One region of the Methylosinus sp. genome, then DNA from elsewhere that is predicted to be linked to it. Evidence: predicted binding sites of a transcription regulator. Region 1 holds the regulator's gene; each other region holds the start of a gene.
The links. Region 1 encodes LexA, which represses DNA repair genes until DNA is damaged. Its sites were predicted from a motif close to TGTTCNNNNTGTGTTCNG; they were not measured.
Positions count from the first base shown of each region.

Region 2: the regulator LexA is predicted to act here: its motif matches at 4,020-4,037, upstream of VIF40_RS12525 (PA0069 family radical SAM protein).
Region 3: the regulator LexA is predicted to act here: its motif matches at 1,135-1,152, upstream of parE (DNA topoisomerase IV subunit B).

Region 1 is NZ_DATBQF010000011.1:115,505-125,167, reverse strand. It holds gene VIF40_RS03105 (AAA family ATPase) at 1-1,205, opposite strand, end outside; gene VIF40_RS03100 (metallophosphoesterase family protein) at 1,205-2,428, opposite strand; gene VIF40_RS03095 (cupin domain-containing protein) at 2,490-2,942, opposite strand; gene VIF40_RS03090 (OFA family MFS transporter) at 2,953-4,668, opposite strand; gene VIF40_RS03085 (LLM class flavin-dependent oxidoreductase) at 5,044-6,042, shown strand; gene VIF40_RS03080 (hypothetical protein) at 6,074-6,817, opposite strand; gene lexA (transcriptional repressor LexA) at 6,922-7,626, shown strand; gene VIF40_RS03070 (AsmA family protein) at 7,868-9,663, shown strand, end outside.
Region 2 is NZ_DATBQF010000046.1:33,051-42,713, forward strand. It holds gene scpA (methylmalonyl-CoA mutase) at 1-1,719, shown strand, start outside; gene VIF40_RS12515 (ATP-binding protein) at 1,774-3,282, opposite strand; gene VIF40_RS12520 (hypothetical protein) at 3,472-3,930, shown strand; gene VIF40_RS12525 (PA0069 family radical SAM protein) at 4,194-5,375, shown strand; gene VIF40_RS12530 (ribonuclease HII) at 5,452-6,060, shown strand; gene VIF40_RS12535 (site-specific DNA-methyltransferase) at 6,232-7,416, shown strand; gene VIF40_RS12540 (cupin domain-containing protein) at 7,469-7,804, shown strand; gene VIF40_RS12545 (xanthine dehydrogenase) at 7,973-8,842, shown strand; gene VIF40_RS12550 (ModE family transcriptional regulator) at 8,931-9,347, shown strand; gene VIF40_RS12555 (molybdenum ABC transporter ATP-binding protein) at 9,262-9,663, opposite strand, start outside.
Region 3 is NZ_DATBQF010000058.1:27,689-37,351, reverse strand. It holds gene VIF40_RS14975 (DJ-1/PfpI family protein) at 1-214, shown strand, start outside; gene VIF40_RS14970 (2OG-Fe(II) oxygenase) at 284-904, shown strand; gene parE (DNA topoisomerase IV subunit B) at 1,197-3,212, shown strand; gene VIF40_RS14960 (sensor histidine kinase) at 3,415-4,470, shown strand; gene dapE (succinyl-diaminopimelate desuccinylase) at 4,694-5,851, opposite strand; gene VIF40_RS14950 (hypothetical protein) at 6,113-6,358, shown strand; gene VIF40_RS14945 (HdeD family acid-resistance protein) at 6,437-7,072, opposite strand; gene VIF40_RS14940 (putative bifunctional diguanylate cyclase/phosphodiesterase) at 7,312-9,288, shown strand; gene VIF40_RS14935 (hypothetical protein) at 9,367-9,663, opposite strand, start outside.

The DNA.
Region 1 (9,663 bases):
GCGTCGCGTGCGGCGCGCTCGGCCTTGGTCGCCTCCTGCTCGGCGGCGACGACCTCGGCGTCGAGGCGTTCGGCCTGCGACCATAGCGGCCCGAAGGTCTTGAACTCCGCTTCCGCCGTCTCCAATCGCGCGCGTTTCTGCGCTTCTTCCGCACGCGCCGTCTCGAGCGCGGCCTGCGCTTTCGCTATGGCTTCGCGCGCGGCGCTTTCGCTCGCCGTCGCGCGGGCGAGCGCGCTCGTCGCCGTATCGCGCGCGGCGAGCGGCGCGCGCAGCGGCTCGGCGCGATCGAGCGTCGCGGATCGTTCGCGCGTCTCGGCGAGCGCCTGCTGCGCCGCCAGCGCCGCGTCATGACGCGCGAGCGCGTCGGCGAGGCGCGTTTCCGCTTGCGCAATGGCCTCGTGGCGGCGCAGCAGCGCGGCGGCCGCGTCGCGCTCGCGCGCGGCCTCGGCGCGGCCGGCCTCGGAGATTTCGCGCTCGCTCTCCAGCGCCGTGCGGACCTCGTCCGGCAACAGGCCGACATCGTCGCGACGACGGCGCAATATGTCCAGCGCCTCGAGCGCGGATTTGGCGCGCAGATAGACGCGCTTCGATATCTCCGCATAGACCGAGGCGCCGGTGATCTTCTCGAGCAGATCGGCGCGCTCCTTCGAATCGGCGCGCAAAAAGGCGTCGAAGTCGCCTTGCGCCAGCAGCACGGTGCGGCGAAACTGCTCGAAGGTGAGATCGGTGAGCTCGACGATCTTGGCGCGCACCGGCTCGACGCCCGAGGCCACGGCCGCGACCACCGCGCCGGCGGCGTCCAGGCGATGCAGCGCGCGGCTGCGTTGTTGCAGATTGCCCGTCGGCCGCCCTCGCGCGCGCGCGATGTCGCAGCGGGCGCGATAGCGCTCCCCGTCGCGGCCCAGAAAATCCACCTCGGCGAAGCCGCGTCCCGCGCCGCGCCGCAGAATGGAGCGTGGATCGGCGGCGCTGACCGTCTGCCCGCTGGGGTCCGGCACGCTCTCATTGACGCCCTGCGCGGCGACGCGCGGAAACGCGTCATAGAGCGCGAGGCAGAGCGCATCCAGAATGGTGGATTTGCCGGCGCCGGTCTCGCCGGTGATGGCGAAGAGGCCGGCGTCGCGCAGCGGCTGCTTTTCGAAATCGATCTCGAAACGCTCGGCGAGACTCGCGAGATTTTCGCCCCGGATCGCGAGAATGCGCATTATTCCTCCGAGGCGGCGGAGTGGAACAGCGTCAGATGCTCCGCCGTCGGCTCGGCTCTATGGGTGAGCGCGAAGGCCTCGCGGAACAATTCCACCGGCTGGCGCTCGGAGAGGCGCAGAGCTGCGGGCGCCGGCGTCTCCGCCTCGAGGCGCTGCGGACGCTCCACGGTGAGCGAGGCGAGGCGGATCGGAAATTTTTCCGCGATCGCGTCGATCTCGGCGTCGAGTCCGACGATCGGCCCATCGGCGGCGATGGTGAGATGAACGAAAGGTTTCTCATCGGCCGGCGTCGCAGCGTCGAGGCCGAGCGCGACGAAAGCGGCCTCGACGCCCTCGCGCGCGATTCCACCGCGCGGCGGAATGCGCAGGCAGGCCGTCGGGCGGGGGAGGGGGACATGCTCGATGCTCGTCTGCGCGCCGTCGATGGCGACGATGGTCACGCCGTGACGATAGTCGATCTCCGTCTTGGAGAGCGGAAACAGCGAGCCGGAATAGCGCACGCTCTCGCGTCCGACCGCTTGCGGCCGATGCAGATGGCCGAGCGCGACATAGGCGATGTCCGGCGGAAACACGTCCGGCGGAACCGCATGCTCGCCGCCGACCAGAATGCGGCGCTCGGCGCCTTCCGATTCGAGGCCGCCGGCGACATGCAGATGGCCTGTGACGACGAGCGGCGCCGCGCCGATGCGGGCCCGCGCCGCGGCGATGAGCTCGGCATAGAGCGCGCGCACGGAGCGCACGACGGGCGAGCCCTCGCCGGCGCCGTCGAGGACCGGCAGATCGGCGGCGCGCGGATAGGGGACGGCGAGAAGATGCGCCTCGATCGCGCCGCCGGCCCCGCGCAGCGGCACGAGATGGACGTCGGCGTCGATCGCGCCGTCCTTGCGCGCGATGGTCCCGACGCCGGCGACATTGACGAGATCGAACAGGGCGCGCGGCGCTTCTATGCGCCCGGCGGGGTCGTGATTGCCGGCGAGGAGGACGATCGTCGCCGCGGGCCGGGCGGCGCGCAATTGCTTCAGCGTGTCATAGAGGAGCTTCTGCGCCTCGGCGGAAGGGTTGAGGCTGTCGAATATGTCGCCCGCGACGATGATCGCGTCGACGCGGCGCTCCGCGGCGATGGCGACCAGCGCGCGCAGGACCTTGCGATGCTCCGCCTCGCGCGGCCAGCCCTGCAGCTGCGCGCCGAGATGCCAGTCGGCCGTGTGGAGGAGGGTGAGCAGCGTCGTGTCCTTGGTGTCTTTGTGGTTCGATACCACGAAGCCGCCAAGGACACGAAGTCGGTCAGCGCTGCGGGGCGGGCTTTGGCCACAGGCTGGCGCCGGACGGGCCGACGCCGGTCTCGAGCAGCAGGACCTCGCCGTCCTTCGCCCAGCCGTAATGGACAGTGTCCGCCGGCACGACGATCGAATCGCCGGGCCCGAGAGCGCGCAGCGACGCCTCGTCGATCTGCCCGCCGACGCCCGCATAAAAGCGGCCGGAGATCACCGTCACCACGCGCGTATCGGGATGGGTGTGCGGCAGAGATCGCGCGCCGGCGGCATATTTCACCGATAGCGCATAGAGCGCGCCCGGCTGCGTCGCCGCGCCGCTCACCGGCGCGGCGGAGACGCCCGAAAACAGCGGCACGGGCGCATATTTCAGCTCGCTCTGCAGCACGGCCGGCGGCGGACCGTCGGCGCGCGCCGCGCCGGCGCAAAGGGCCAGCGAGGCGAAGAGGAGCGCACGCGAAAGCATGAGGCCCCCGTCAGTGGAACAGAACGAGGGTCTTCTGCAGCGTGATCGACACGCCCCAGGCGAGCGGTATGCCGACCGCGGCCCAGGCGGCGATCAGCACGATGCGCGAGCCGCCGTTCTGCGTGGCGGCGGCGCGGCGCGCCTCGGCCGCCGCGGCTTCCGCGGCCTGTCCTTCCTCGACATAGTCCTCGAAATCGGCGTGCGGCCCTTTTTCCTCCGCGACGACCGCGGCGACGCTGGTCTTCTTCTCGGCGGCGACCTCCTCGTCGGTCATGAACAGCTTCTCGGCGACCGGCCGCACCGCGAGATCGCAGATGAGGCCGACGACGAGCAGGCCGGCGAGAATATACATGGTCTGATTATAGACCGCGTCGCGCGCGACGCCGTGGTCGATCTGATAGTCGCGAATGTAATTCACCAGCACCGGGCCGAGCACGCCGGCCGTCGACCAGGCGGTGAGCAGCCTTCCGTGAATCGCGCCCACATAATGCGTGCCGAAAATATCCGCGAGATAGGCCGGAATGGTCGCGAAGCCGCCGCCATACATGGACAGGATCACGCAGAAGAACAGCACGAAGAGCACCACATTGCCCTCATGCGCGGCCCAGGGCGCGGCGGAGTAGAGGAAGAAGCCGAGGATGAAGAAGACGGCGTAGGTCGTCTTGCGGCCGAGCATGTCGGACCAAGTGGCCCAGGCCAGGCGACCGCCGATGTTGCAGAGGCTGAGCAGGCCGGTGAAGCCGGCGGCGATGGCGGCGATCTTCGCCTTTTGCGTCGCGTCGAGATCGGAAAAGCCGATGTCGAGGCCGATGAGCTTGCCGCCGAACACTTCTTGCAGCATGGGAGAGGCCATGCCGAGCACGCCGATGCCGGCGCTGACATTGAGCGTCAACACCGCCCACAGCAGCCAGAATTGCCGGGTCTTCCACGCCACTTCGAGATGCACATGGCGGCTCGTCACCATTTTATTGGCGGCCGTCGCCGAAGGCGTCCAGCCCTCCGGCTTCCAGCCGTCGCGCGGCACGCGATAGCCGAGCGAGCCGCCGACCATGAAGACGAAATAGATCGCCGCCATGGTGACGAAGGTCTGCCACACGCCGATGGAGCCGGGCGTCGCATAATAGGTCATCAACCGGTCGGCGAGGGGCGCGCCGATCATCGCCCCGCCGCCGAAGCCCATGATGGCCATGCCGGTCGCCATGCCGCGCCGGTCCGGAAACCATTTGATGAGCGTCGAGACCGGCGAGATATAGCCGAGCCCGAGGCCGATGCCGCCGATGACGCCGGAGCCGAGCCACAGCATCCAGATCTGATGCAGATAGACGCCGCCCGCCGAGATCAGCAGGCCGCCGCACCAGCACACAGCCGCCGCGAGGCCGGCCTTGCGCGGGCCGGCGGTCTCCAGCCAATGGCCGAATATGGCGGCCGAGGAGCCCAGAAACACGAAGAACAGCGTGAACGTCCAGCCGAGCATGCTGATCTTCCAATCGCAGCTCGTCGCGACGATGCTCGCGAAAAAGCCCATATCGGCCGGGCAGGCCTTGGGCTCGGAGCCGCCGACGGCGCGCGACAGCGGCAGCCAGAACACGCTGAAGCCATAGGCCATGCCGATGCACAAATGCACGGCCAGCGCGGCCGGCGGAACCAGCCAGCGGTTGAAGCCATACGCTGCGATGGAGCGCTCCCGGCTCAGAAAATGCCGGGATGGCATAGTGGCGACCGACATGAAATCCTCCGAAACCCAGCCGCATGGGCGGCGTCCTGAGCAGTCCCGAGCACCGCCCCCGAGCGGCGCTCGCTATTCCTCGACAATGCCGAGGGCTGCGACTTTTTCAACTCATTCTATCGGAAAATCGTCACAGCGCCGATCTTCGATCAATATCTATTTCTCGTCGCTCTATTCGATTCTTCTATTGCCGCTCTATCCGACGGAATGGACGACGGCTTTCTCCACTCTGACCAAAATTCGCACGAAACGCTGACGTTTTTGCGCTTGCCGACGGCCATCGGCGTCCATATTCTGTATGACGATATGTAACTGCCGTATATAGCTACGCGGCGCGCGATCGACGCGGCGGCGCGCATCCCAAAGAGCATCGCCATGCGGTTCGGCGTCTTCTGCACCTATGAAAACCCGCAGCAGGATTTCGCGCGCTGCTTCGAGACGCAGACGCGGCTCGTGCGCCATGCCGAGGCGCTCGGCTTCGAGGAGGCCTGGGTCGCCGAGCATCATTTCGAGCCCGACGCCGCCTGCCCCTCCATTCTCACGCTTCTCTCTTATCTCGCCGGCGTGACGAGCACGATACGGCTCGGCTCGGCGGCGGTGCTGCTCGCTTTCCGTAATCCGATTCAGGTGGCGGAGGATGTCGCCACCATCGACCTTCTCTCCAAGGGGCGGTTCGATTTCGGCGTGGCGCGCGGCGGGCCGTTCGAATTGCAGAACCGGCAGTTCGGCGCCGGCAAGGATTCGACGCGCGAGATGACGCTGGAGGCGCTCGGCCTCGTCAATCGCCTGCTCTACGAGGACAAGGTGACCTTCACCGGCGCGCATTACGAGGCCAATGCGCTGAGCCTCACGCCGCGCCCGCTGCAAAAGTCCATCCCCACCTATCTCGCCACGACGACGCCGGGGGCGATTCGCTATGCCGCGCGCAACGGCCATGGCGTGATGGCCGGCCCGCCTTTCCCCATAGAGCAGATCAAGGAGACCTTGCGCATCTATCGCGAGGCCGCAGGGCCGGAGGGCGATCCGCGCTTCACCATGGCGCGCTTCTATTTCGCCGCGCCGCGCCGCGAGCAGGCGCTGGCCGAGGCGGTTCCCTTCCTCTCCCGCTTCGCCGAGCGCATGCGCGGCAATTTCGCCCGCCAGGACGGCGCCGCGCCGGCCTCGCTGACGGAGGAGGGGCTGCTGCAACGCTCGCTGATCGGTGATTTCGACGAGGTGGCCGAGAAGATCGCCGCCTATCGCGAGGAGACCGACGCGCGGGCGATATTGCTGAAGCCGATCTCGCGGGATGCCGAGAAGAATTTGCGCTCGCTCGAGGATTTCGCGCGCCATGTGCGGCCGATGCTGGGCGTGGAGGCGGCGGCGGCGCAGTAGAGGGGGGGGGCGTGCCGAGCGCGTAATATTTTCAATCGCCCAGAAACATTGAATTATATCTTCGGCTGTCTGCGACTCGTACATCAACCTCAATTGTAAGGTGTACAAAAGACCTCGACGAATCAGGGTGATTCAATAATCGATCAGTTTCGACAGAAATTCCGGTCAATAACGAGTCGTCTTCCAGGAGACAAAATATCGGTCCGGAGATTGTGTTGTCATTAACTACTTGATCTTGGGGCGGTTTCGAAAGTGCATCTAATAATGTCTTTAAACGGTTATCAATGTCGCCGCCCGAGTATATATTTCCTGGGGCACCCTGGCGCAAAAATTTTATTTTTAGGCTACATGTTAATGCGAGTGACTTCCTTACAAGTGGAACAAATGTCCTTCCTCCAACGGAGAACGGTACTAACAAATCTACCTCATCTAGATGGCCATGGCTAACAGCTTTCCAATTGTCTTCGTATTCGTGGTGTCCCTCGATGATTAGCAGGCTTGGGATGGCTTTGTTAAAGTAGCGATGTCGATCAACCCGTAGCAGGGCAGGGTGAACTTGCCAAAGCTGTTCCAGTTGAGGATGGAAATGATTGCGAATTTCCCATTTTTTCCGTGCCTTATTAGAGCCGCCGTTGCCTGTAGAAGGGAGTTCGCCATCGAATGTAAGAACGAATTTCACCTGCTGCCATCCTAAAATTCGGTTGCAAGAATCGGCTTCTTTGACAAGCAAGCTAACTTTAGCCTGCTGCCGGTTCAAGTGGGTTGCAGAACGCACCGAGAACGCCTATCCTCCTGTTCATGATTTGTTTATGAACGCGCGCCATCATGCTCGCGCCGGGTGGAAGCGCGCCGCAGGCGGAGCGGCGCCGGGGGATTCCTATGCTGACCAAGAAACAGAGCGATTTGCTGCGCTTCATCCATGAGCGCCTGAAGGAGACCGGCGTGCCGCCCTCCTTCGACGAGATGAAGGACGCGCTCGATCTGCGCTCCAAATCCGGCATCCATCGGCTCATTCTCGCGCTCGAGGAGCGCGGCTTCATTCGCCGCCTGCCCAATCGCGCCCGCGCGCTCGAGGTGCTGCGCCTGCCCGAATCGGCGACGCCTCGCGTCGCCGCGCGCGGCGGTAAATTCTCGCCCTCCGTCATAGAGGGCGCGCTCGGCCGCATGCGCTCCGTCCCGGCCGGGGAGCCGGAGTCCGATCAGCAGGTGGCGATTCCGGTCATGGGCCGCATCGCCGCCGGCACGCCCATTTCCGCGCTGCAGAGCCGCAGCCATACGATCAATCTGCCGCCGGACATGCTCGGCGGCGGCGAGCATTTCGCGCTCGAGGTGCGCGGCGATTCGATGATCGAGGCCGGCATTCTCGACGGCGACGTCATCGTGGTGCGCAAGCAGGACACAGCCGACACCGGCGATATCATCGTCGCCCTCATCGACGAGGAGGAGGCGACGCTGAAGCGACTGCGCAAGCGCGGCGCTTCAATAGCGCTCGAGGCCGCCAATCCGGCCTATGAGACGCGCATTTTCGGGCCCGATCGCGTGCGCATCCAGGGTCGGCTGGTCAGCCTTCTGCGCAAATACTGAGATCGGGCGCGCCGCCACGATCTCGCCGCCCTTTGCGGCCATGTTCCGCCCGTCGCGCGCCTCGCGCGCGGGCCTTTTCGCGTGGCGGATAAGCGACTAAGGCGTGTCTCGAGCGTATCGCGCTTCAAGAGGAAGCGCGCGCTGCGTCGCGAGCGGCTCACCCGGCCGCCCCGCCTCTTTCTGCACATGGACGCAAGCCTCTTTCTGCATGGACGATGGAATGTCGCACTCGACCGGCCCAATGCGCGAAATCGAAGGATCGAAGCCCCTGGCCGTCGGCCGCCGCTCACTTTTTGCACGCCTCTCGCGCCGCTGGCTGGCGGCGCTCGGCGCCGTCGCTGCGGTGGCGCTCGGCGCCGCGCTCGCGCCCTGGACCTTCTCCACCAACGCGCTGCTCGAGGAGATTTCCGGCCAGCTCAACGCCTCCTCCGGCCTCTATATCGCCGCCAAGGGGCGCTCGACCTTCTCGCTGCTGCCGCGCCCGCACATCACCATCGACAGCATCGCCTTCGCCGACCCCGCCGCGGCGCTCACCATCGAGGCCGAGCGGCTGCATGGCAATGTGCTGCTCCTCCCTTTGCTCGCCGGCCGGCTCGAGATCGCCGAGGTCGAGCTGATTCGCCCTTCGATCGAGATCGATCTCGATCGCAAGCCGATGGGCAGCGCCGGCGCCGCGGTGCGCGCCGCGGCGGCGCGGCCGTCGACGCCCGCCGCCGAGAAAGCCGATCGCGCGCGGCTCGGCGGCGTCTCCATCGTGTCGGGCGTCGCGCGGCTCAAATATTCCGGCGGCGAGGAGACTCTGCAAGACATAGACGCGACGCTCGATTGGCGCACCGTCGGCTCGCCGGCGACGCTCGACGTCGGCTTCTCCTGGCGCGGCGAGCGTCCGCGCGCCACGCTGTGGGTGCTGAAACCCGGAGCGCTGCTGCGCGGCGAGCAGACGCCGGTCACTGTCCGCCTCGATTCCGACAGCGTGCGGCTGGAGGCGGAGGGCTTCGGCCAGCTCGGCGCCAAGCCGCGCTACATGGGGCGGCTCACCGCCTCCTCGCCATCGCTGCGCCATGCGCTCGGCCTCGCCAAGGTGAGCGCGCCGCTGCCCGGCCCGTTCGAGAATGTGCAGCTCTCCGCCAAGGCCAGCGTCGGCCTGCGCGATTTCCAGCTCACCGATCTGAAGCTCTCGGCCGACGACAATGAGTTCGAGGGCTCTTTCGCGCTGCGCCACGAGGGCGACAAGCCGATCGTCCATGCGACGCTCGCCAGCAATTTCGTGTCGCTGAAGCCGATGATCGCCGATCTTCCGGCGCTCTCCGGCGCGGACGGCCAGTGGAGCCGCGACGCTTTCTCGTTGCCGGACATTCAGGACGCCGATGTCGATCTGCGGCTCTCGGCGACGCGCGCCCGCATCTTGCGGCTCAATCTGGAAGACGCCGCGCTGTCGCTGCTGCTGCGCGGCGGACGGCTCGAGATCGCTCTGGCCGAAGCGCAGGCCTATAAGGGCACGGTCAAGGGCCGCGCCACTTTCGCCGCCAATCCGGCGGGCGGGCTCGAATTCCACGCCAATGGGCAGTTGACCGGCGTCGACGCCGGCGCGCTGGTCTGGGACCTCGCGGCGCGGCCCGATCTCGGCGGCGCGCTGGACGCGACATTCGCGCTCGACGCAGCCGGCGATAGCGTCGCCCAGCTCATGCGCGATCTCGACGGCCGCGCGAGCCTCTCGCTGTCGGAGGGCGAGGTCGGCGGCATCGATCTCGAGCGCGCGCTGCGCCGCGTCGACAAGCGGCCATTGTCGAGCGCGATGGACATTCGCTCCGGCCATTCATTGGTGGACCGCGCCAGCGCGACGATCAAGATCGTGAAGGGCGCCGCCAATATAGAGGACGGCCAGGCGCATGGGCCGGGGTTTGCGCTGGCCTTCGCCGGCCAGACGCGCATTCCCGAGCGCAGCCTGGCGATGAAGGCGCAGGCCAATGAGGCCGACGCCGCCGGCAAGCCGCGCGAGAAGGGCGTGCAGATCGGCTTCGATCTCTCCGGCGCCTG
Region 2 (9,663 bases), on a different contig from region 1:
CAGATGAGCGTCTCCATGACGATGAACGGCGCCGTGCTGCCGGTGCTGGCGCTGTTCATCGTGGCGGGCGAGGAGCAGGGCGTCTCGCCCGCGCAGCTCACCGGCACGATCCAGAACGACATTTTAAAAGAATTCATGGTGCGCAACACCTATATCTACCCGCCGTTTCCGTCGATGCGCATCGTCTCGGACATATTCGCCTACACCAGCAAGAATATGCCGAAGTTCAACTCCATCTCCATTTCCGGCTATCACATGCAGGAGGCCGGCGCGTCGGCCGATCTGGAATTGGGCTACACGCTCGCCGATGGCGTCGAATATGTGCGCGCCGGCGTCGCCGCGGGGCTCGATATCGACGCTTTCGCGCCGCGGCTCTCCTTCTTCTTCGCCATCGGCATGAATTTCTTCATGGAGGTGGCGAAGCTCCGCGCCGCGCGCCTCTTGTGGGCGCGGCTGATGAAGGACCTCGGCGCCAAGACCGAGAAGAGCATGACGCTGCGCACACATTGCCAGACGTCGGGCTGGTCGCTCACCGCGCAGGACGTCTACGTCAACGCCATCCGTACCAGCGTCGAGGCGATGGCGGCGACGCAAGGCCATACGCAATCGCTGCACACCAATGCGCTGGACGAGGCGCTGGCGCTGCCGACCGACTTCTCCGCCCGCATCGCCCGCAATACGCAGATCGTGTTGCAGGAGGAGAGCGGCACCACGCGCATCATCGATCCTTGGGGCGGCTCCTTCTATGTGGAGAAGCTGACCGCCGAGCTGGCCGAGGCGGCGTGGAAACATATCGAGGAGATCGAGAGCCTCGGCGGCATGGCCAAGGCGATCGCCGCCGGCCTGCCCAAGCAGCGCATCGAGGAAGTCGCGGCGAAGACGCAGGCGCGCATCGATACGGGACAGCAGGTCGTCGTCGGCGTGAATAAGTTTCGTCCAGACAGCGACGTCGCGCCGGATGTGCTGAAGGTCGACAATTCCGCCGTGCGCGCCGCGCAGATCGCCAAGCTCGAGCGCCTGCGCGCCGAGCGCGACGAGGCCAGGACGCAAGCCGCGCTGGACGCGCTGACGGAGGGCGCGAAGGCCGACGGCAATCTTCTGGCGCTGGCGATCGAGGCTGCGCGCGCCAAGGCCAGCGTCGGCGAGATTTCCTATGCGCTGGAAAAAGTGTTCGACCGCCATAAGCCCAAGGCCAATGTCATTTCCGGCGTCTATGCGCGCGAGGCGGGGGCCGATTGCGACAAGGTCGCGCGCGTGCGCGGCATGACCGCCGCTTTCGCCGAGAACGACAAGCGCAAGCCGAAGATTCTCGTCGCCAAGCTCGGCCAGGACGGCCATGACCGCGGTCAGAAGGTCATCGCTTCCGCCTTCACGGATTTGGGTTTCGAGGTCGTCATCGGCGATCTGTTCGCGACGCCGGAGGAGGTCGCCAAGCGCGCCGCCGAGGAGGATGTGCATATCGTCGGCGTGAACACGATGACCGCCGGCCATCTCGCGCTGACGCCGGAATTGCGTGACGCGCTGAAGGCGGCGGGGCGCGAGGAGGTGATGATGGTCGTCGGCGGCGTCATTCCCGAGCAGGATTTCCAGGCGCTCTATGACGCCGGCGCCGCGGCGATCTTCCCGCCCGGCACCAATATTCCGGAAGCCGCCGAGAAAGTGCTGCAAGAGCTGAATGTCCGGCTCGGCTATGCGCAGCGGGAGACGGTGCGGGAATAGCGCTCATGAAGCGAGCCTTCAGGCTCGCAACAATTCCATCACTCTGAATTTGTATCAGCCCGGGCTCGCCTCGGAGGTCGCCGCCGCGGCGCCGGGATCGCCCGGCTCGGTCTCCCAGGCGACGCCGGGAATGGCGACGATGCGCCAGCGGCGGGAGTCCAAGCGGCAGACGATCGCCTGCCGCTCCTCCATATAGGCGAGCAGCCGACGCGCTCTTCCCGGCGAGCTCGTGCCATAGGCGCTGGCGACATCGGCGTCGGAGGGGCAGGGGCGATGGTCGAAGGCGGCGCGCGCCAGCGATAGAAAGACGCCCTGCATATCCTCCGGCAGAGCGCCGGCCATGGCCAGCACCTCGGCCCAGGGCGAATCCTCGGCCTCGGCTTCGGCGAGCTCTATGCCGGCATGGGCGACGGCGAGGCGGCGGCGGAAGGCGGGCAGGCTCAATGTCTCGCCGCCGATGCGGCGAATGCGGCAGCGCACCAGAAAATCCTGATAGAGCACCGCTATGGTGCGGAAGCTGGCGTCGCTGTCGGTCAAAATCTCGCGCAGCGCCGAGTCGATCGCCGCTTGGCGCTGCTCGGGCGAGAGGCTCGGCGCGGGCTCGGCGGCGGGCGGCGCGCCGCGGGCGAGACGGGCGAGCACATCGGCCGTCGGCGGCGCCGGCGGCGGTCGGCGCGGGGCCGAGAAGCGCTCTTCATCGGCGCCGGGCGTGAAAATGAGATCATGGGCGTCGTCGCCGCCCGGCTCGGGCAGCGGCAGCAGCCTGGGACTGACATTGCGCGCCGCGGTTTCCACCGGGCCGATGCGCACCGGCAGCGGGCGGCGCGCCATGGCCGGGCCGAGCGCGATGAAATTGCCGCTCTGCAAATCGCGGAACATCTCGGCCTGACGCCGCTCCATGCCGAGCAGATCGGCGGCGCGGGCCATGTCAATGTCGAGAAAGGTGCGGCCCATGAGGAAATTGGACGCCTCCGCCGCGACATTCTTGGCCAGCTTGGCGAGGCGCTGCGTGGCGATGACGCCAGCGAGACCGCGCTTGCGGCCGCGGCACATCAGATTGGTCATGGCGCCGAGCGAGGCCTTGCGCGCCTCGTCCGAGACTTCGCCCGCGACCGCGGGGGCGAAGAGCTGCGCCTCGTCCACCACGACCAGCAGCGGATACCATTGGTCGCGCTCGGCGTCGAAGAGGCCGCCGAGAAAGGCCGCGGCGGCGTGCATCTGCTGCTCGGCGTCGAGCCCTTCGAGGTCGAGCACCACAGAGACTCTGTGCTGGCGCGTGCGCGCCGCTATGCGCTGGAGATCCGCCGCGCCGCGCCGCGCATCGACAATGACATGGCCGTAGCGCTCGGCCAGCGTGACGAAATCGCCTTCCGGATCGATGATCGCCTGCTGCACCCAGGGCGCGCTCTGCTCCAGCAGGCGTCGCAGCAGATGCGACTTTCCGGAGCCGGAATTGCCTTGAACCAGAAGGCGCGTCGCCAGCAGCTCCTCGAGATCGAGAGTGGCGACGCCGCCGTCCGTGCGCGTCCCGAGATCGATGGCGACCTTGGCGGGCGCGCTCATCGCGACGCCCGTCCGGCGGTGAAGGGACTGAAGATCATGGCGGGCACTCAATATCGATTCGCGCCGCGCGTTCAACTGCGTCGCGCCGCCTGTGGACAACGGGCGGCCGGCGCCTGGATTTTGGCCTGTCGCGCGAAGGGGCCACAACATATAGTGCGAGTATATAGCTGTGTTCGACGGGGAGTCGCGATGCGCTGGCGTCACACGGGATTTGCTGCCTTTTGCCTTTTCCTCTCGCTGGGTCAGATGGTTGCGGCGCGCGCCGAGGACGCCGATCCGCGCGTCGCCATTGCGATGACGGCCTCCGAGAAGGCTTTCGTGCTCGGCCAGATGCGGCTTTTCGTGAAGAGCATAGAGCAGATCGTCGCAGCGCTCGCCGCCGACGACGCAGCGACGGCGGCCGAGGCGGCGGCCGCGCGCGGCGCCCTGCGGTTTCAGGCGGAAAACGCCATGCCCCCCACGCTCGGGCCCAAATTTCCGGAGACATGGCGCAGCTTCGGCCAGCCGATGCGCAAAGGCTTCGACGCATTGGCGAAGGGCCTCACGCAAGGCGAGACCGAGAAAGTCTCGCTCGCACGTCTCGGCGAGGTGATGCGCAATTGCGTCGCCTGCCACGAGTCCTATCGCATCGTCGACGCCAAGAACTGAGCGCTTTCCGTCCGACCGCAATCGTTCGATCGATCAGAATTCGATCCGCGCCGACGCTCGACGAAGCGGGCGCTTGACGCCCGCCGATTTGTTCCATATATGTTCCTTTGTTCGGTAAACGTTCCCTGCGTGCGTAAACAAGTCCCCTAGAGTTATACGCGTCGCATCGAGGCTCGCGGTCGCGAGGCGCCCCAGTGTCGCGCATGGGCGTCTCGTCGTCCGCGGGCCGAAGCGAGGCCGGCGCCGGCAAGGAGAGTGTCGCCATGGCGAGCTCCGCGAAACGTTTGATCCAGAAGGCTGAGAAAAGCGATCGGGGGCAGGCGGCGCAGCGCAGCCGCGAGGCGATCGGCGCCATTGTGAATTTTTCGTCCGAGGAGAGCCCGATCGTCGATCCGGCGCGGCGGCGCGGGCGCGGCGCGCTCTCCAATGAGAGCGGGCGGTTCGAGCGCGAGCGGCGCGTCGAGGCCGACGACGGCTGGAGCCGCCTCGAGGAGCTCGGCGAATTTCGCACCAATGTCCATGTCGAGAAAGCGAAGACGATCATCACGCGCAACGACTCGCCCGACATTTCCTTCGACCGCTCCGTCAATCCCTATCGCGGCTGCGAGCATGGCTGCGTCTATTGCTACGCCAGGCCGAGCCACGCCTATATGGGGCTGTCGCCGGGCCTGGATTTCGAGACGGAGATTTACGTCAAGGAGGGCGCGGCGCAATTGCTCGAGCGCGAATTGTCGGCGCGTAATTATTCGCCGAAGACGATCGCCATCGGCGCCAACACGGACCCTTATCAGCCGCTCGAGAAGCGCTATCGCATCACCCGCGGCCTGCTCGAGGTGGCGAGCCGCGCCGATCATCCGATCGGCATCGTGACCAAATCCTCGCTGGTCGTTCGAGACATCGATATTCTCGCGCCGATGGCGCGCAAGGGCCTCGTCAAGGTCGCCATCTCGGTGACGACGCTCGATCCGGCGCTGGCGCGGGCGATGGAGCCGCGCGCCGCCTCGCCCGAGCGGCGGCTGGCGACGATCGAGCGGCTCGCCGAGGCAGGCATACCGGTGGCGGTTCTGGTCGCGCCGATCATTCCGGCGGTCAATGACGCGGAGATAGAGACGATATTGACGCGCGCCCATGCCGCCGGCGCGCGCGAGGCCGGCTATGTGATGCTGCGCCTGCCGCTCGAGCTGCGCGAATTGTTCAGTGAATGGCTCGTCACTCATTTCCCGGCCAAGGCCCGGCATGTGCTGTCGCTCGTGCGTTCGGCGCGCGACGGCAAGCTCTATGATCCGTCCTTCGACAAGCGCATGACGGGCGATGGGCCCTACGCCTGGATGATCGGCCGCCGTTTCGAGCTCGCGGCGACGCGGCTCGGTTTTTCCCGCACGCGTCTGCGCGCCGATCTGTTCCGGGCGCCTCGCAGCGACGCCGAGCAGCTCAGCCTGTTCTGAGGCGGCCGCGGATCGATTGCCTCGATCCAGCCGCTGTGTTTTTTTCAGTCGCCCTTTTTTCGACCGCCGAGCGAGCATGCCTCCCCATTTTCTCACCGAGATCCGCGTTCTTCGGGACGGCGCTCGTCCTGTGGCCGGCGTCGACGAGGTCGGGCGCGGCCCGCTCGCCGGGCCGGTCGCGGCGGCGGCGGTCATTCTCGATCCGGACCGCCTGCCGGACGGCGTCGATGATTCGAAAGCCCTTTCGGCCAAGGCGCGGGAGGCGGCTTTCGAGCGCATCGCCGCCAGCGCGCTGGCGATCGGCGTCGCTTTCGCCAGCGTCGAGGAGATCGACGGCCTGAACATCAGACAGGCGAGCCTGCTCGCCATGGCGCGGGCCGTCGCCGCGCTTCATGTCGCGCCGGGATTCGTCCTCGTCGACGGCCGCGATCTGCCCGCGCTCGGCTGCCCGGGCGAGGCGATCGTCAAGGGAGACGCTCTCTCTCTTTCTATCGCCGCGGCGTCGATCGTCGCCAAAGTGCTGCGCGACCGCCAGATGCGCCGGCTCGCCGCGCTCTACCCGCATTACGGATTCGAGACCAACGCCGGCTATGGCACGCGCGCGCATCTCGCGGCCCTGCAAGCCCATGGTCCGACGCCCTTCCACCGCATGAGCTTCGCGCCGCTGCGTACGGCGCGCAGTTGACGGGCGGACCCGGCGCCGGCGCGTCATGATGTTTCGTAAACATCTGGTGAACTTGCGATTTCTTAACGAAGACGTGCGGAAAAGAGACAGCTGCGCACCGGCTCTCTAAACCCGGCTTTTACCCCGATCGGGCATTGTTCGCAGCGTTGGTTGCGTAGCCGGTGATGGTTCATGAGTAGCGCGCGCGTCGGGGCGACCCGCCCCAAGTCCCAGATAAAGGTCTCGCGTACTGGGCCGACGAATTTCGGGTCGCCTCGCGCGCCGAAGCGCGCGATTCTTCGCAACGAAGTCGTCATCGGCGACACCGTTGAGGTCATGCTGAGTCTGCCGGAGGCGAGCGTCGAGCTCGTCTTCGCCGACCCGCCCTATAATCTCCAGCTCGCCAATCGGCTGACCCGGCCGGATCAGAGCGTTGTCGACGCGGTCGATGACGATTGGGACAAATTCGCCGATTTCGCGACCTATGACGCCTTCACCCGCGACTGGCTGGCGGCGGCGCGGCGGGCGATGAAGCCGAACGCCACGATTTTCGTGATCGGCTCCTATCACAATATATTCCGCGTCGGCGCGATCATGCAGGACCTCGGCTTCTGGATCCTGAACGACATCGTCTGGCGCAAGAACAATCCCATGCCGAATTTCCGCGGCCGCCGCTTCACCAATGCGCATGAGACGCTGATCTGGGCGGCGCGCGACGCTTCGGCGCGCAATTACACCTTTCATTACGAGGCGCTGAAGGCCGGCAATGAGGATTGCCAGATGCGCTCGGACTGGCTGCTGCCGATCTGCGCCGGCGGCGAGCGGCTCAAAGACGCCAATGGCCGCAAGACTCATCCCACGCAAAAGCCCGAGGCTCTGCTCTCCCGCATATTGCTCGCCGCCTCCAATCCCGGCGATCTCGTGCTCGATCCATTTTTCGGCTCCGGCACCACTGGCGCTGCGGCGCGCCTGCTCGGCCGCGACTATCTCGGCATCGAGCGCGATTCGGTCTATGCGGCGGCGGCGCGCGAGCGCATTGCCGCGATCTCGCCTCTGCCGGCCGAGGCGGTGGCGTCCGCGCCCTCCAAACGCACCGAGCCGCGCATCGCTTTCGCCAGCGTCGTCGAGGCCGGACTCGTCGCCCCCGGCGTGACGCTGACCGATGCGCGGCGTCGCCACACCGCCGTCGTCCGCGCCGATGGCACGCTGGCGATCGGCGCGATCGTCGGCTCCATTCACAAGACCGGGGCGTTGGTCCAAGGCCTGCCCGCCTGTAATGGCTGGACCTTCTGGCATTTCGAATCCGGCGCCGGACTGGCGCCGATCGACGATTTGCGCACGGTCGCCCGCGCGCGTCTGCGTGACGCCGCGGAATAGTCGCGGCTCGATCCGACGAGCCGCGGCCGCGCGCCAGCTGCGGGGGTGAGCCATGCGTCCGGACAATATTTTCGTCGATCTGCCGGAAAAAGCGGAGCAGGAGCAATTTCTCCCGCTGCTCGCCGCGCCGGGCCTGCGCGTCGAGCGAATCGTCTCCTTCGGCCAGGCCAGCCCTCCCGGCTTCTGGCACGACCAGGACGAATCGGAATGGGTGATCCTGCTCGCGGGCTCGGCGGGCCTGCGCTTTTCGGATCGGGAGGAGCTCGTGACCCTCGCGCCCGGCGATTATCTCGAGATCGCCGCCCATCGCCGCCATCGCGTCGAATGGACCGATGCGACGTTGCCGACCGTCTGGCTCGCTGTCCATTTCCGCGCCGACGACGCCTGACGATGCGACAGACTGTCGGAAACCGCCACTGTTATATACACGACAATATAGGAGCGCCACCCGAAACGGCGCGAAGTGTTTTTACAACGACATGAATTTAAATGATAAACGATTGCATGAGCGCTGGCGCGCGGCTTGCTTCCCTGTTTTTCAGATCAGGAGTGAGCGATGCGCCCTCGACACGAATTTTCGACGCCGCGGCGGAAGCGCCCTTTGGCCGTCATTCTGGGAACGAATGAGATCGCTTCGGCGGTCGCCGTCCACATGAACCGCATCGGCTGGGCATGCGTGCTCAGCTATGATTCGTTTCCGCCGGTCATTCGTCGGCAGATGGCGTTTCACGATTGCCTCTATGGCGAATCGATCACTTTGGAGGATGTCGCGGGCGAGCGCGCCGACTCGACGATCGAGCTTGTCGAAATCCTCGACCGCACGACCAATGTCGCGGTGACGCCGCTGCAGTTCCACGATCTCGTGGCCATTCGCACGGCGCATGTGCTCGTCGACGCCCGCATGCAGAAATATCGGGCGACGCCGGACCTGCGGCATCTTGCCAAGATCGCGGTCGGTCTCGGTCCCAATTTCGCCGTCGGCCGCAATTGCGACATAGCGATCGAGACCAAGCCGTCGCAGGCGGGCCTCATCATTCAGGAAGGCGCGACCGAGCCGGCCGACCATGTTCCCAACCGCCTCGGCGGTGTTGGAGAGGAGCGCTTCGCCTATTCGCGCAAGCCGGGCCTGTGGCATTCGGCGGTCGAGATCGGCGTCCGCGTGTTCAAGGATTTCGTCGTCGGCCATCTGGACGGCGAGCCGGTCACCGCGCCGCTCGATGGCGTGCTGCGCGGGGTCGCTCGCGACGGGCTGCATATTCCCGCCGGGGTCAAGCTGCTCGAGATCGATCCGCGCGGCCGTTCCGCCAAATGGACCGGCATAGACGAGCGATCGGCCTTGGTCGCGAGCGGCGTCGGCCGGGCGATCCGCATCGAGCTCGCCAAGCGCGAGGCGACGCCGATCGAGGGACCTTTCGTCGCACACTGACATTCCTGTATCCAATGTGACAGGGCCGTCGCATTTCAGCTATATTTTGTTCGATATAGATCGCGGCGTCTTAAGGAGGCCCGGGACGATGCGAACAGACAGTGAAGCGCCGCAGATCGGCGTGATTTTGAAGCTGCCCAATGGCGGAGTCCTCGCCCCGGCGGACCTCGAGCTGATCGACGCCCTGCGCAAGGAGCGGTCGATCATCGGCGCGAGCCGTGCGCTCGGCCTGTCCTATCGCAAATGCTGGCTGTCGGTGGACGCGCTCAACCGGACCTTCGAGAGCCCGGTCGTAGCGACCTTTCCCGGTCGCCGCGAGGGAGGGGCGGAGATCACGCCTTTCGGCGAGCGGCTGGTGAGCGTCTATCGCTCCATCGAGCGCCATGCGGCCAATTCGGCCAAGCGCACGCTGGACGAGATCATCGGCGCGCTCGACTGGTCCTATCAGAAGACGGCCAGTGGCGCGGAGACGGAGCCTCGTCGGGATCGAGCGTCCGGCCGCTGACGGCGATCGTCTTGATCATCGCCCAGGCCGAGAGTCCCTCGACCAGAGCGAGCCGCTCCACCGATTCATGGGTGATCAGCGCGTCGACGCGCGCGCCGCCCAGCGAGATGCTGGCGCGGGTGAAGGGCGGCGGCAGAAAATCTAGCTCGATGATCGTGCCGGGAAGGCGATTGAGGATGGAGACATCCATCGGCCGCGACAGAGCGATCGAGACGTCGCGCGCGTCGATCTCCACCTCGATCGCCGTTCCGACGGCGGCGTCGACGAGCGGCACGCGCAATTCCCCACCGGCGAAAAACAGCGTGGAGAGGCCCAA
Region 3 (9,663 bases), on a different contig from region 1:
CGGCGGCGTGACGGCGGGAATTGATTTCGCCTTGACGCTCGCGGCCGATATCGCCGGCGACCAAGCGGCGCGCGCGATTCAATTGTCGATCGAATATGCGCCGGCGCCGCCCTTCGATAGCGGTCGGCCGGAGACGGCGGGCGAGGCGCTGGTCGAATTCGTGACGCCGCGTTTCGCCGAGCGAAAGGCGCGCTTTGCGGCCCTGCACGGCTGAGCGCGGCGTCGCTTCCCCGATGCGGCTTTCTATGCTCTATCGAGGCTTTCCGCCGCAATGGATGCGCCTATGCCCGCCGCCACGCCTCCGCATGTCGTGATCGACGGCTTTCTCGGCGAGGCGCGCGCGTGCGAGCTGATGGAATTCGCGCTCGCGCATGAAAGCGCGTTTCAGCAATCGCGTTTCTATACGAGCAAGCGAGAGGCGCGCGTCGACACATCGGTGCGCGACTCGTCGCATCTCCTCGAGCTCGGTGCGTTGCGTGCGGCTTTCGCCGTTGCGGTCGATGCGATCCTCGCGCTTCTGACGCGCGAGCTGGACGTCGCTCCGCCGTACGAGGCGAAAAAAGAGATAGAGATGGTGCGCTATGGCGACGGCGGCTTCTTCAAGCGCCATGCCGACGCGCCGCCGCGGCCGGACGGACATGACAGCGTGAGGGCGCTGACGCTCGTCTATTATTTTCATGCGTCGCCCAAGCGTTTCGAGGGCGGCGAGCTGCGGCTCTATGCGCGGGATGGCTTTGTGGACCTGGCGCCGGTCTGCGACCGTCTCGTCGCCTTTCCATCCGCCTCATCTCATGAGGTGCGGCCGACGCGCTGCGATAGCGGGTGCTTCGCCGATGGGAGATTTTCGATCAATTGCTGGGTGCGGCGGACGCGCCAAGGACGATCAGCCGCGCTATCAGGCTGAGGAGGTCGCGAAGCGACCGTCTCGAAGCACGGGCGGGCTCCTTAAAGGAGGCGCTGACGGTTTCCTCGTCCTTCGAGACGGCGGCTGCGCCGCCTCCTCAGGATGAGGAAACCTTTCCCGATTCGTCTCCAGGTCCGGCTCCAGGTCCGGCTCCATGTCCGGCGCAGCTTTCTTTCTGGTCGGCTTGGAACAGGCGGAGCCCGAGATAGGCGGACGTCCCTATTCAAAGAAGTTCATTGTATGTTCTCATACCCCCTCGCGCTTCCCTTCACGAATCGCTAAAATCCCCCTCATGGCCAAATCCGATGATCTCTTCGGCGGCGCCCCGCGCAAGCCCGTCGCCCCTCCCGCCGCGAAAGCGCCCAAGGCGCCGGCGGAATATGACGCCAGCTCCATCGAGGTGCTGGAGGGGCTCGAGCCCGTCCGGCGGCGGCCGAGCATGTATATCGGCGGCAAGGACGAAGCCGCCATGCATCACCTCTTCGCCGAGGTGCTGGACAACGCCATGGACGAGGCCGTCGCCGGCCACGCCAGCTTCATCGAGGTCACGCTCGAGCCGGGCGGCTGGCTCACCGTCATCGACAATGGCCGCGGCATTCCCGTCGGCCCGCATCCGAAATTCCCCAAGAAGTCGGCGCTGGAAGTGGTCATGACCGTGCTGCACGCCGGCGGCAAATTCGATTCGGGCGCCTATCAGACCTCCGGCGGCCTGCATGGCGTCGGCGTCTCCGTCGTCAATGCGCTGTCCGAGCGCGTCGAGGTGGAGGTGGCGACCGGCCAGCAGCTCTATCGACAGATTTTTTCGCGCGGGATTCCGCAAGGCAAGCTCGAGCAATTGGGCCGCATCGCCAATCGCCGCGGCACCAAGGTGCGCTTCAAGCCGGATGCGGAGATTTTCGGCCCCGCGACCCATTGGCGGGCGTCGCGGCTGTTTCGCATGTCGCGCTCCAAGGCCTATCTCTTCGGCGGCGTCGAGATCCGCTGGCGCTGCGCGCCGGAGCTGATCGAGCCCGGCTCCGACGTGCCGGCCGAGGCCGTGCTGCGCTTTCCCGGCGGCTTGCGCGACTATCTCGCCCGCGAGACCGAGGGCAAGGAGCTCGTCGCCGACCAGCCCTTCGTCGGCAAGGTGGAGCGCGAGGGCGGCCATGGCTCGCTCGAATGGGCGATCGCCTGGTTTTCCAACGAGGACGGGTTTTCGCATTCCTATTGCAACACGATTCCGACGCCCGACGGCGGCACGCATGAGGCCGGCTTTCGCCTCGCCCTGCTGCGCGGGCTGAAGGATCACGCCGAGCGCATCGGCCAGGCCAAGCGCGCCGCGCTGGTGACGGCCGATGACCTCATGGGCCAGTCGGCGGCGATGATCTCCGTGTTCATCCGCGAGCCGGAGTTCCAGGGGCAGAACAAGACGCGGCTGATGAATGTCGAGGCCTCGCGCCTCGTCGAGGGCGCGGTGCGCGACGCCTTCGACCATTGGCTCGCCGGCGCGCCGTCGCAGGCGACCAGGCTGCTCGATTTCGCGGTGGAGCGCGCCGAGGAGCGCCTGCGCCGCCGCGCCGAGAAGGAGCAGGCGCGCAAATCGCCGACGCGCAAATTGCGCCTGCCCGGCAAGCTCGCCGATTGCACCAACACCTCGTCGCAGGGCTCGGAGATTTTCATCGTCGAGGGCGATTCGGCCGGCGGCTCGGCCAAGGCGGCGCGCGACCGCGCCAGCCAGGCCGTGCTTCCGCTGCGCGGCAAGATTTTGAACGTGGCTTCGGCCGGCCGCGAGAAGCTCGCGGCCAATCAGCAGCTCGCCGATCTGACGCAGGCGCTCGGCTGCGGCGTCGGCGCGCATTATCGCGACGAGGATCTGCGCTACGACAAGATCATCGTGATGACCGACGCCGATGTCGACGGAGCGCATATCGCGTCGCTGCTCATCACTTTCTTCTTTCGGCAAATGCCCAAGCTCATCGACGGCGGCCATCTCTATCTGGCCGTTCCGCCGCTCTACAAGCTGACGCAAGGCGCCAAGACCATTTACGCGCGCGACGATGCGCATCGCGACGAGCTGGTGAAAAAAGTGCTGACCGGCAAGGGCAAGATCGAGACGAGCCGCTTCAAGGGCCTCGGCGAGATGATGCCGGCGCAGCTCAAGGAAACCACGATGGACGCCAGGAAGCGCACGCTGCTCAAGGTCATGATCGCCGGCGAGGAGCGCGAGGAGACCGCCGATTGCGTCGAGCGGCTGATGGGCGCAAAGCCCGAGGCGCGTTTCGCCTTTATCCAGGAGCACGCCGCCTTCGCCACGGAATTGGACGTGTGACGGTCGGAACCGCGACGCCCATCGGCGCGTTTTCCTCGCACTCTCGTTATTGCGAGGCGCGAAGCGACGCCGCGATCCGGAGGCCTCACGGCGCTGGATCGCTTCGCTTCGCGCGCAATGACGAAAGGTCCTCGCCCGCCGACGCAGGTTCGGCTATGCTCGCCGCCACTCGAAGCGGGCGGCGGGCGTCGAGAGGTCGGCCTTGACGGACATCGACAGCATGGGCGAGTCGTCCGCGCCGGAGCGGCGGGACGATCGCGACGATACGCTGGCGCTCGAGCGCATGCGCATGGCGCTCGACGCGAGCCTCACCGGAATTTGGGATTGGGATCTCGTCACCGGCGAGGTGCATCTCGACGCGCGCGTGCGCGCGCTCTGGGCGCTGCCGGACGACGCGCCCGGCAGCTCCGAGATTTTCCGCAATGCGCTGCATCCAGACGATAAGGCGCGCATGGATTCGGCGCGCATGCGAGAGGCGGGGCCGTCCGCGCTCGATCCCGGACAGCTCGGCGATTACGAGGCGGAATATCGCGTCATCGGCCAGACCGATGGCGTCGAGCGCTGGATCGCGGTGCGTGGCCGCACCTTCTTCGAGGGCGGGCGCGCGGCGCGCATCATCGGCACGGCGCGCGACATCACCGATCGCAAGCGGCGCGAGGACCATGTCCATGTGCTGCTGCGCGAGCTCGTGCATCGCTCCAAAAATCTTCTGGCCGTCGTGCAGGCCATGGCGCGGCAGACCGCGGCGGGCGCGCCTTCGCTCGAGGATTTCCAGCGCAAATTCGCCGCGCGGCTGCAGGCGCTGTCCATGGCGCATGATCTTCTGGTGTCGCAGGATTGGCGCGGCGCCTCCATGACGGAGCTGGCGCGCGCGCAATTGTCCTACTGCCTCGACGCCGGCTGCGTCGAGGAGCAGACGCGCGCCGGCGGACCCGATCTGATGCTGAAGCCGGAGGCGGCGCAGAATATCGGCCTCGCGCTGCACGAGCTGTCCGTGAACGCGCTGACGCATGGCTCGCTGTCGCAGCCCGAGGGGCGCATCGAGCTGCATTGGCGCATCGAGGACGCGCGCTTTCTCGTCGAATGGCGCGAGTTCGGCGGGCCGGCGGCGCCGGAGTCGCCTTGCGAGGGCTTCGGCCACAAGGTCATCAAGCGCCTCGTCGCGCAGGCGCTCGGCGGCGAGGCGACGATCGGCTTTCCGCCCGACGGTTTCGAATGGACGCTGGCCGTGCCGGCGGAGCAGGCGCTGGCGGGGTGAGGGTTCTGCAATCGAACGGCGCGCACCTTCTCCCACTCGTGGGAGAAGGTGGCCCTCGCGTCAGCGAGGGTCGGATGAGGGCTCGTCCAGCCACGACATCATCTGCAATTTAGAGCGCGGAGAACCGCGGCGGCCCTCATCCGACCCGACTTCGTCGGGCCACCTTCTCCCCCTGCGCGGGAGAAGGGAGCGCGAGCCTTTTTGTCTACGAGGAACGGAGGTCTCAGCGCGCGAAATATTTTTGGATGATGCGCTCGTAGATCGCCGTCAGCCCGTCGACATCCTCGAGCCGCGCATGCTCGTCCACCGCATGGATCGACTCGTTGATGAGGCCGAACTCCAGCACCGGACAATCGCGCGTGATGAAACGCGCGTCCGAGGTTCCGCCGCTCGTCGAAAGGCCGGGGCGGCGTCCCGTCATCTCTTCGATCGCATCCGCGACCAGCGCGCTGAAATCGCCGGGCGCGGTGAGGAAGGGCAGCGAATTGCAGGGCAGGAACTCGACGTCCACCGTCGCGCCGGCGGCGGCCTCCTCTATGACGCGGCGGATTTCCGCCTGCAGCGTCTCCAGCGTCCACACATTGTTGAAGCGAATGTTGAAGCGCGCGCGCGCTTCGCCGGGAATGACATTGGCCGCCTGATTGCCGATGTCGATCGAGGTCACCTCGAGATTGGAGCGGTCGAAATGCTCCGTCCCATTGTCGAAGACATGCGTCGACAGAGCGGTGACGATGCGCGCGACGATGGGCGTGGGATTGTCCGCGCGATGCGGATGGGCGGAATGGCCCTGCTTGCCGCGCACGGTGAGACGCCCGTTGAGCGAGCCGCGCCGGCCGATCTTGATCGTGTCGCCGAGCGCTTTGACATTGGTCGGCTCGCCGACGATGCAATGGTCGAAGACCTCGCCATGGGCCTTGGCCCAATCGAGCATTTTCACCGTGCCATTGACGGCGGGGCCTTCCTCGTCGCCGGTGATGAGGAAGGAGATGGCGCCCGCGGGCGCGCCATGCCGCTTCACATAGTCGATCGCGGCGGCGGCGAAGGCGGCGATGCCGCCCTTCATATCGGAGGCGCCGCGGCCGAAAATCTTGCCGTCGGCGATCTCGCCGGAGAAAGGATCGAAGCGCCAGCGCGCCGGGTCGCCGCTCGGCACGACATCGGTGTGGCCGGCGAAGACGAGATGCGGCCGCCCCTCGCCGATCTTGGCGAAGAGATTGTCGATATCGGGCATGCCCTCTTCGCTGAAGACGAGCCGATGCGTCGTGAAGCCGGCCTCCTTCAGGCGCTGCTCGAGCACGCCGAGCGCGCCGGCGTCCGCCGGGGTGACGGAGGGGCAGCGAAGGAGATCGCGGGTGATGGCGAGCGCGGGGGAAAGGGTCATGAGGGCGTTTTAAGAAAATCGCCCGCCCGCTGCAACATCCGAACGCCGACAGGGCGTGTTCACCCTCCCCTTTAGGGGGAGAGTCGGACCGAGAAGCGGTCCGGGGTGGAGTTCCACGGAAAGACTCGTCCTGGCCGGGACAAGCCCGGCCAGGACGTCGCGCGGGAGCGATGAGGATTGTGTGCATCCGATATCGAGGGGGCTGGCCCGAAAGCTGCTTGCTCGCGGCTACGGAGACCAATGTCCGAAAGGGAACAGGAAATGTCCGAAGAGACCGGGGGCTATTTCATCGATTGGGACGGCAAGATGCGGCCCATCGGCCAGCCCGGCAAAGGGCTGCGCTGCGAGGTGGATCTGAAGGCCAAATATGTGATGGTCTTCAACAAATACGGCGGCCTCGACCATGAATCGACCTGGTACGCCGATGAGGCGGCCGTCGCCAAGGCGGGTCTCAAGGTGGTTCACGCCGATCTCGACCAGGCGATCAAGATTTCCTCGATCGACTAGCGTTTCCATCGGGCTTTCCGCGGGGGCGGAGAGGGGGCACGGGGCGCCTGTGGCTGCGGGCGCCCCGATTTTTTTGATTCACGCGCCTTGCGGATGCGCCAGCGGCGGATGATCGACATGGCGCGCGTGCAGGCGGAAGGCCAGAACGAGCTCCACGACGCCCAGCGCTATGGCGTAGATGCCGACCCACCAGGTCAGCACCACCGCGCCGATGACCGGGGTCAGCAGCAGGAACAGGCCGAACACCACGGCGAGCAGGCCGCCGAGCGCCAGCCACCAGCGGCCGTGATCCTCCTTTAGATCCAGCGCCGAGCCGAAGGTGAGGCCGCCGCCGATCACCTCGCCGACGCCGAACACCAGCACGAAGACGAGGGCGGTGATGCCCGGCCAGAAGGCCGCGAAAGCGCCCGCTGCGATCTTCACCAGCCCGGCCAGGAAGAGAAACAGCCAGGCCTCGCCCTGACGCGCGGCGCGCACCGCTGCGATGATCGTCGCTATGCCGTCCACGGCGGCGAAGATCGCGAACACCAGCACCAGCGACAGGATCGTCACGCCCGGCTGGAACACGGCGATCAGACCGAAAATGATGGCGGCGAGGCCGCGCAATGCGATGGCCCACCAATTATGGGCGAGGGTCGCGTTTTTGGCCGCGAGCCTGTCCAGGTCGAAAGGGCCGCCGCGAAACGGATCGCCGGATACGCTGCTCGTGCTCATGCTTGGCTCCTCGGAATTCTGTGCATCACGAGGCGCGGCTCCTCGACGGGGGAGCCGGCCCCCGCATGACATTGGTCCGTTTCGCATTTCGTCCAGGCCTCCGCCTGACGACGCGGCGTCGCGCGGCGCCGAGATGAGGAGAGCTTCCTCCCTTAACCAGTTTTCTACCGATTTTTCCTAAGCTCTGCTGGCGGCCATTTCTGTTTTTCGCCTGACGAGCGCCTGAAAGGTCGCTGACCTTGAAGAAAAATCTCATTCGAAGACTTCATTCCTCGCTGAGCGTTCCGACCGATGACGTGGAGCTGATCCGCGCGCAGTTTCGGGCATTTGCGCGGCAAATCCCGCTTCTCTATTTCATCCTGGCGACCAACGCCCTCGCGGTGATGTTCACCTTCGTGAAATTCGGCCATCCCTGGCTCTCGCTCTATCCGCCGAGCGCGCTGTGCCTGCTCTGCCTCGTGCGCGGGTTCAGCTGGTGGCGGATCGGGCGGACGCAGGTGCCGGACGATATCGCCATACGGCACATGCAGCGGACCAATAGGCTCGCCTTTTTCATCGCCGTGGCCTTCACCGCCTGGGGGCTCGCGCTCTTCGCCTATGGCGACGGCGACGCCTATGCGAAGGCGCAGATCGTCTTCTTCCTGGCTCTGACGATGATCAGCTGCAATTTCTGCCTGATGCATCTTCGCTCGGCGGCTTTGAACGTGACCTTGGTCGGCGTCGCGCCGTTCAGCCTGTTCTTCTTCTTCGCCGATGACGGGCATTTCCGCGCGGCGGCGGTCAATCTGGCGCTCGCCGCCATCGGCATGATCGCGATTTTGATGATTTATTATCGCGACTTCGCCCATCTGGTGGCGTCGCGCCGCTCGCTGCGCGAGAAGCAGGCGGAGACGCAGCGGCTGAGCGACGAGAATTCCCGGCTCGCCAATATCGACAGTCTGACCGGCCTGCCCAATCGCCGCGCGCTGATGACGCATCTCGACGAGCGCAGCGGTCGCCAGGCCGCGGATGCGCTTCCCACGGCCGTCGTCTATATCGATCTCGACGGCTTCAAGGACGTCAACGACGCTTACGGCCACGCCACGGGCGATCGGCTCATCGACATCGTCGCCGCGCAGCTCGTGCATGTCCTGCCGCGCGGGGCGATGCTGGCGCGCGTCGGCGGCGACGAATTCGCGGCGGTGATCTCGACCCCGGACGCCGAGCATGCGGCGCGCGCCTTCGTGTCCGGCGTGCTGGCGTCGCTCGCGCCGCCGATCCGCATCGGCGACCGCGCGGTTCAGATCGGGGCGAGCGTCGGCGTCTGCTGCGCGGAGCCGGACGGCTGCGACGCGCAGGAGCTGTTTCGCCGCGCCGATGTCGCGATGGATCACGTCAAAGCCAATGGCAAATCGGGGATGAGGGTCTATTCGCCCGATCTCGACCTCGAGCGCCAGCGGCAGCAGGACATAGAGGATCAGCTGCGCCGCGCGCTGCGGGCGGACGAGCTCGAGGTCGTCTATCAGCCGATCGTCGACGCTTTCGAAAACCGGGTGGTCGCCGTCGAGGCCCTGCTGCGCTGGCCGCGCCGGCCGGAGGGCGAGCTGTCTCCCGACCAGTTCATCCCCATCGCCGAGCGGAGCGGGCTCATCAATCAGCTCGGCCTGTTCGTGCTGCGCCGGGCCTGCGAGGATTTTCTCCGCGTCGAGGCGATCAAGCTCGCCGTCAATGTGTCGCCCGCCCAGTTCCGCGATCCCGATTTCGAGCAGGGGGTCATGCGCATTTTGATGCAGACGGGCTTTCCCGCCATGCGCCTGGAGCTCGAGGTGACCGAGGGCTATCTGATCGATCATCCGCAGCGGGCGGCGGGGGTGATCTCCTTCCTGAAGACGCTCGGCGTCGCCGTGGCTCTGGATGATTTCGGCGCCGGCTACACCAGCATCGCCTATCTCCTGAAATATGGCTTCGACCGCATCAAGCTGGACAAATCGCTCGTCGATCGGGTGACGACCGACAAGGCGACGGGCGTTCTCGTCGCCGGCGCCATTCATATGGCGAATGCGCTGGACATGGCGGTGACGGCCGAGGGCGTGGAGAGCGAGGAGCAGGCCTATGTGCTCGGCCTCGCCGGCTGCCAGCGCCTGCAAGGGTTTCTGTTCAGCCGCCCGATGTCGCTCGGGGCGTTTCTCGCCTCGGCCGCCGCGGAGCCCGTCCCCGCTGCGGTCTCGGCCGCGTGACGCCGACATCGCGGGAGGTTTTCGTCATCCCGAGCGGCGCCGAAAGCGGCGTCTCGAAGGCGGGCGGCTTTCGCCGGATCACCGTCCGCGCTGATCCCAGGAGCCGCCCATCGTCTTGACGAGATGGATGTAGTCGAAAAGGTCGCTCAGCATGAAATGGCGGTTCTCGATCGTCTTCATATGGGCGACGGTGTGGGGGTCGCCTTCGAGATAATGGGTGGCGGTCGCTCGGAACTGCGCCGGCAGGCTGAGATTGAACGACGAGGGCTGAGTGAGCATCCGGCAGATCTGATCGAACAGCAGCCGGAAGCGCTCGTCTTCCGGGTCCATATAGACGTCCCCGAAATCCTCCTTGTAGCGGCCGAAGAGAGCAAG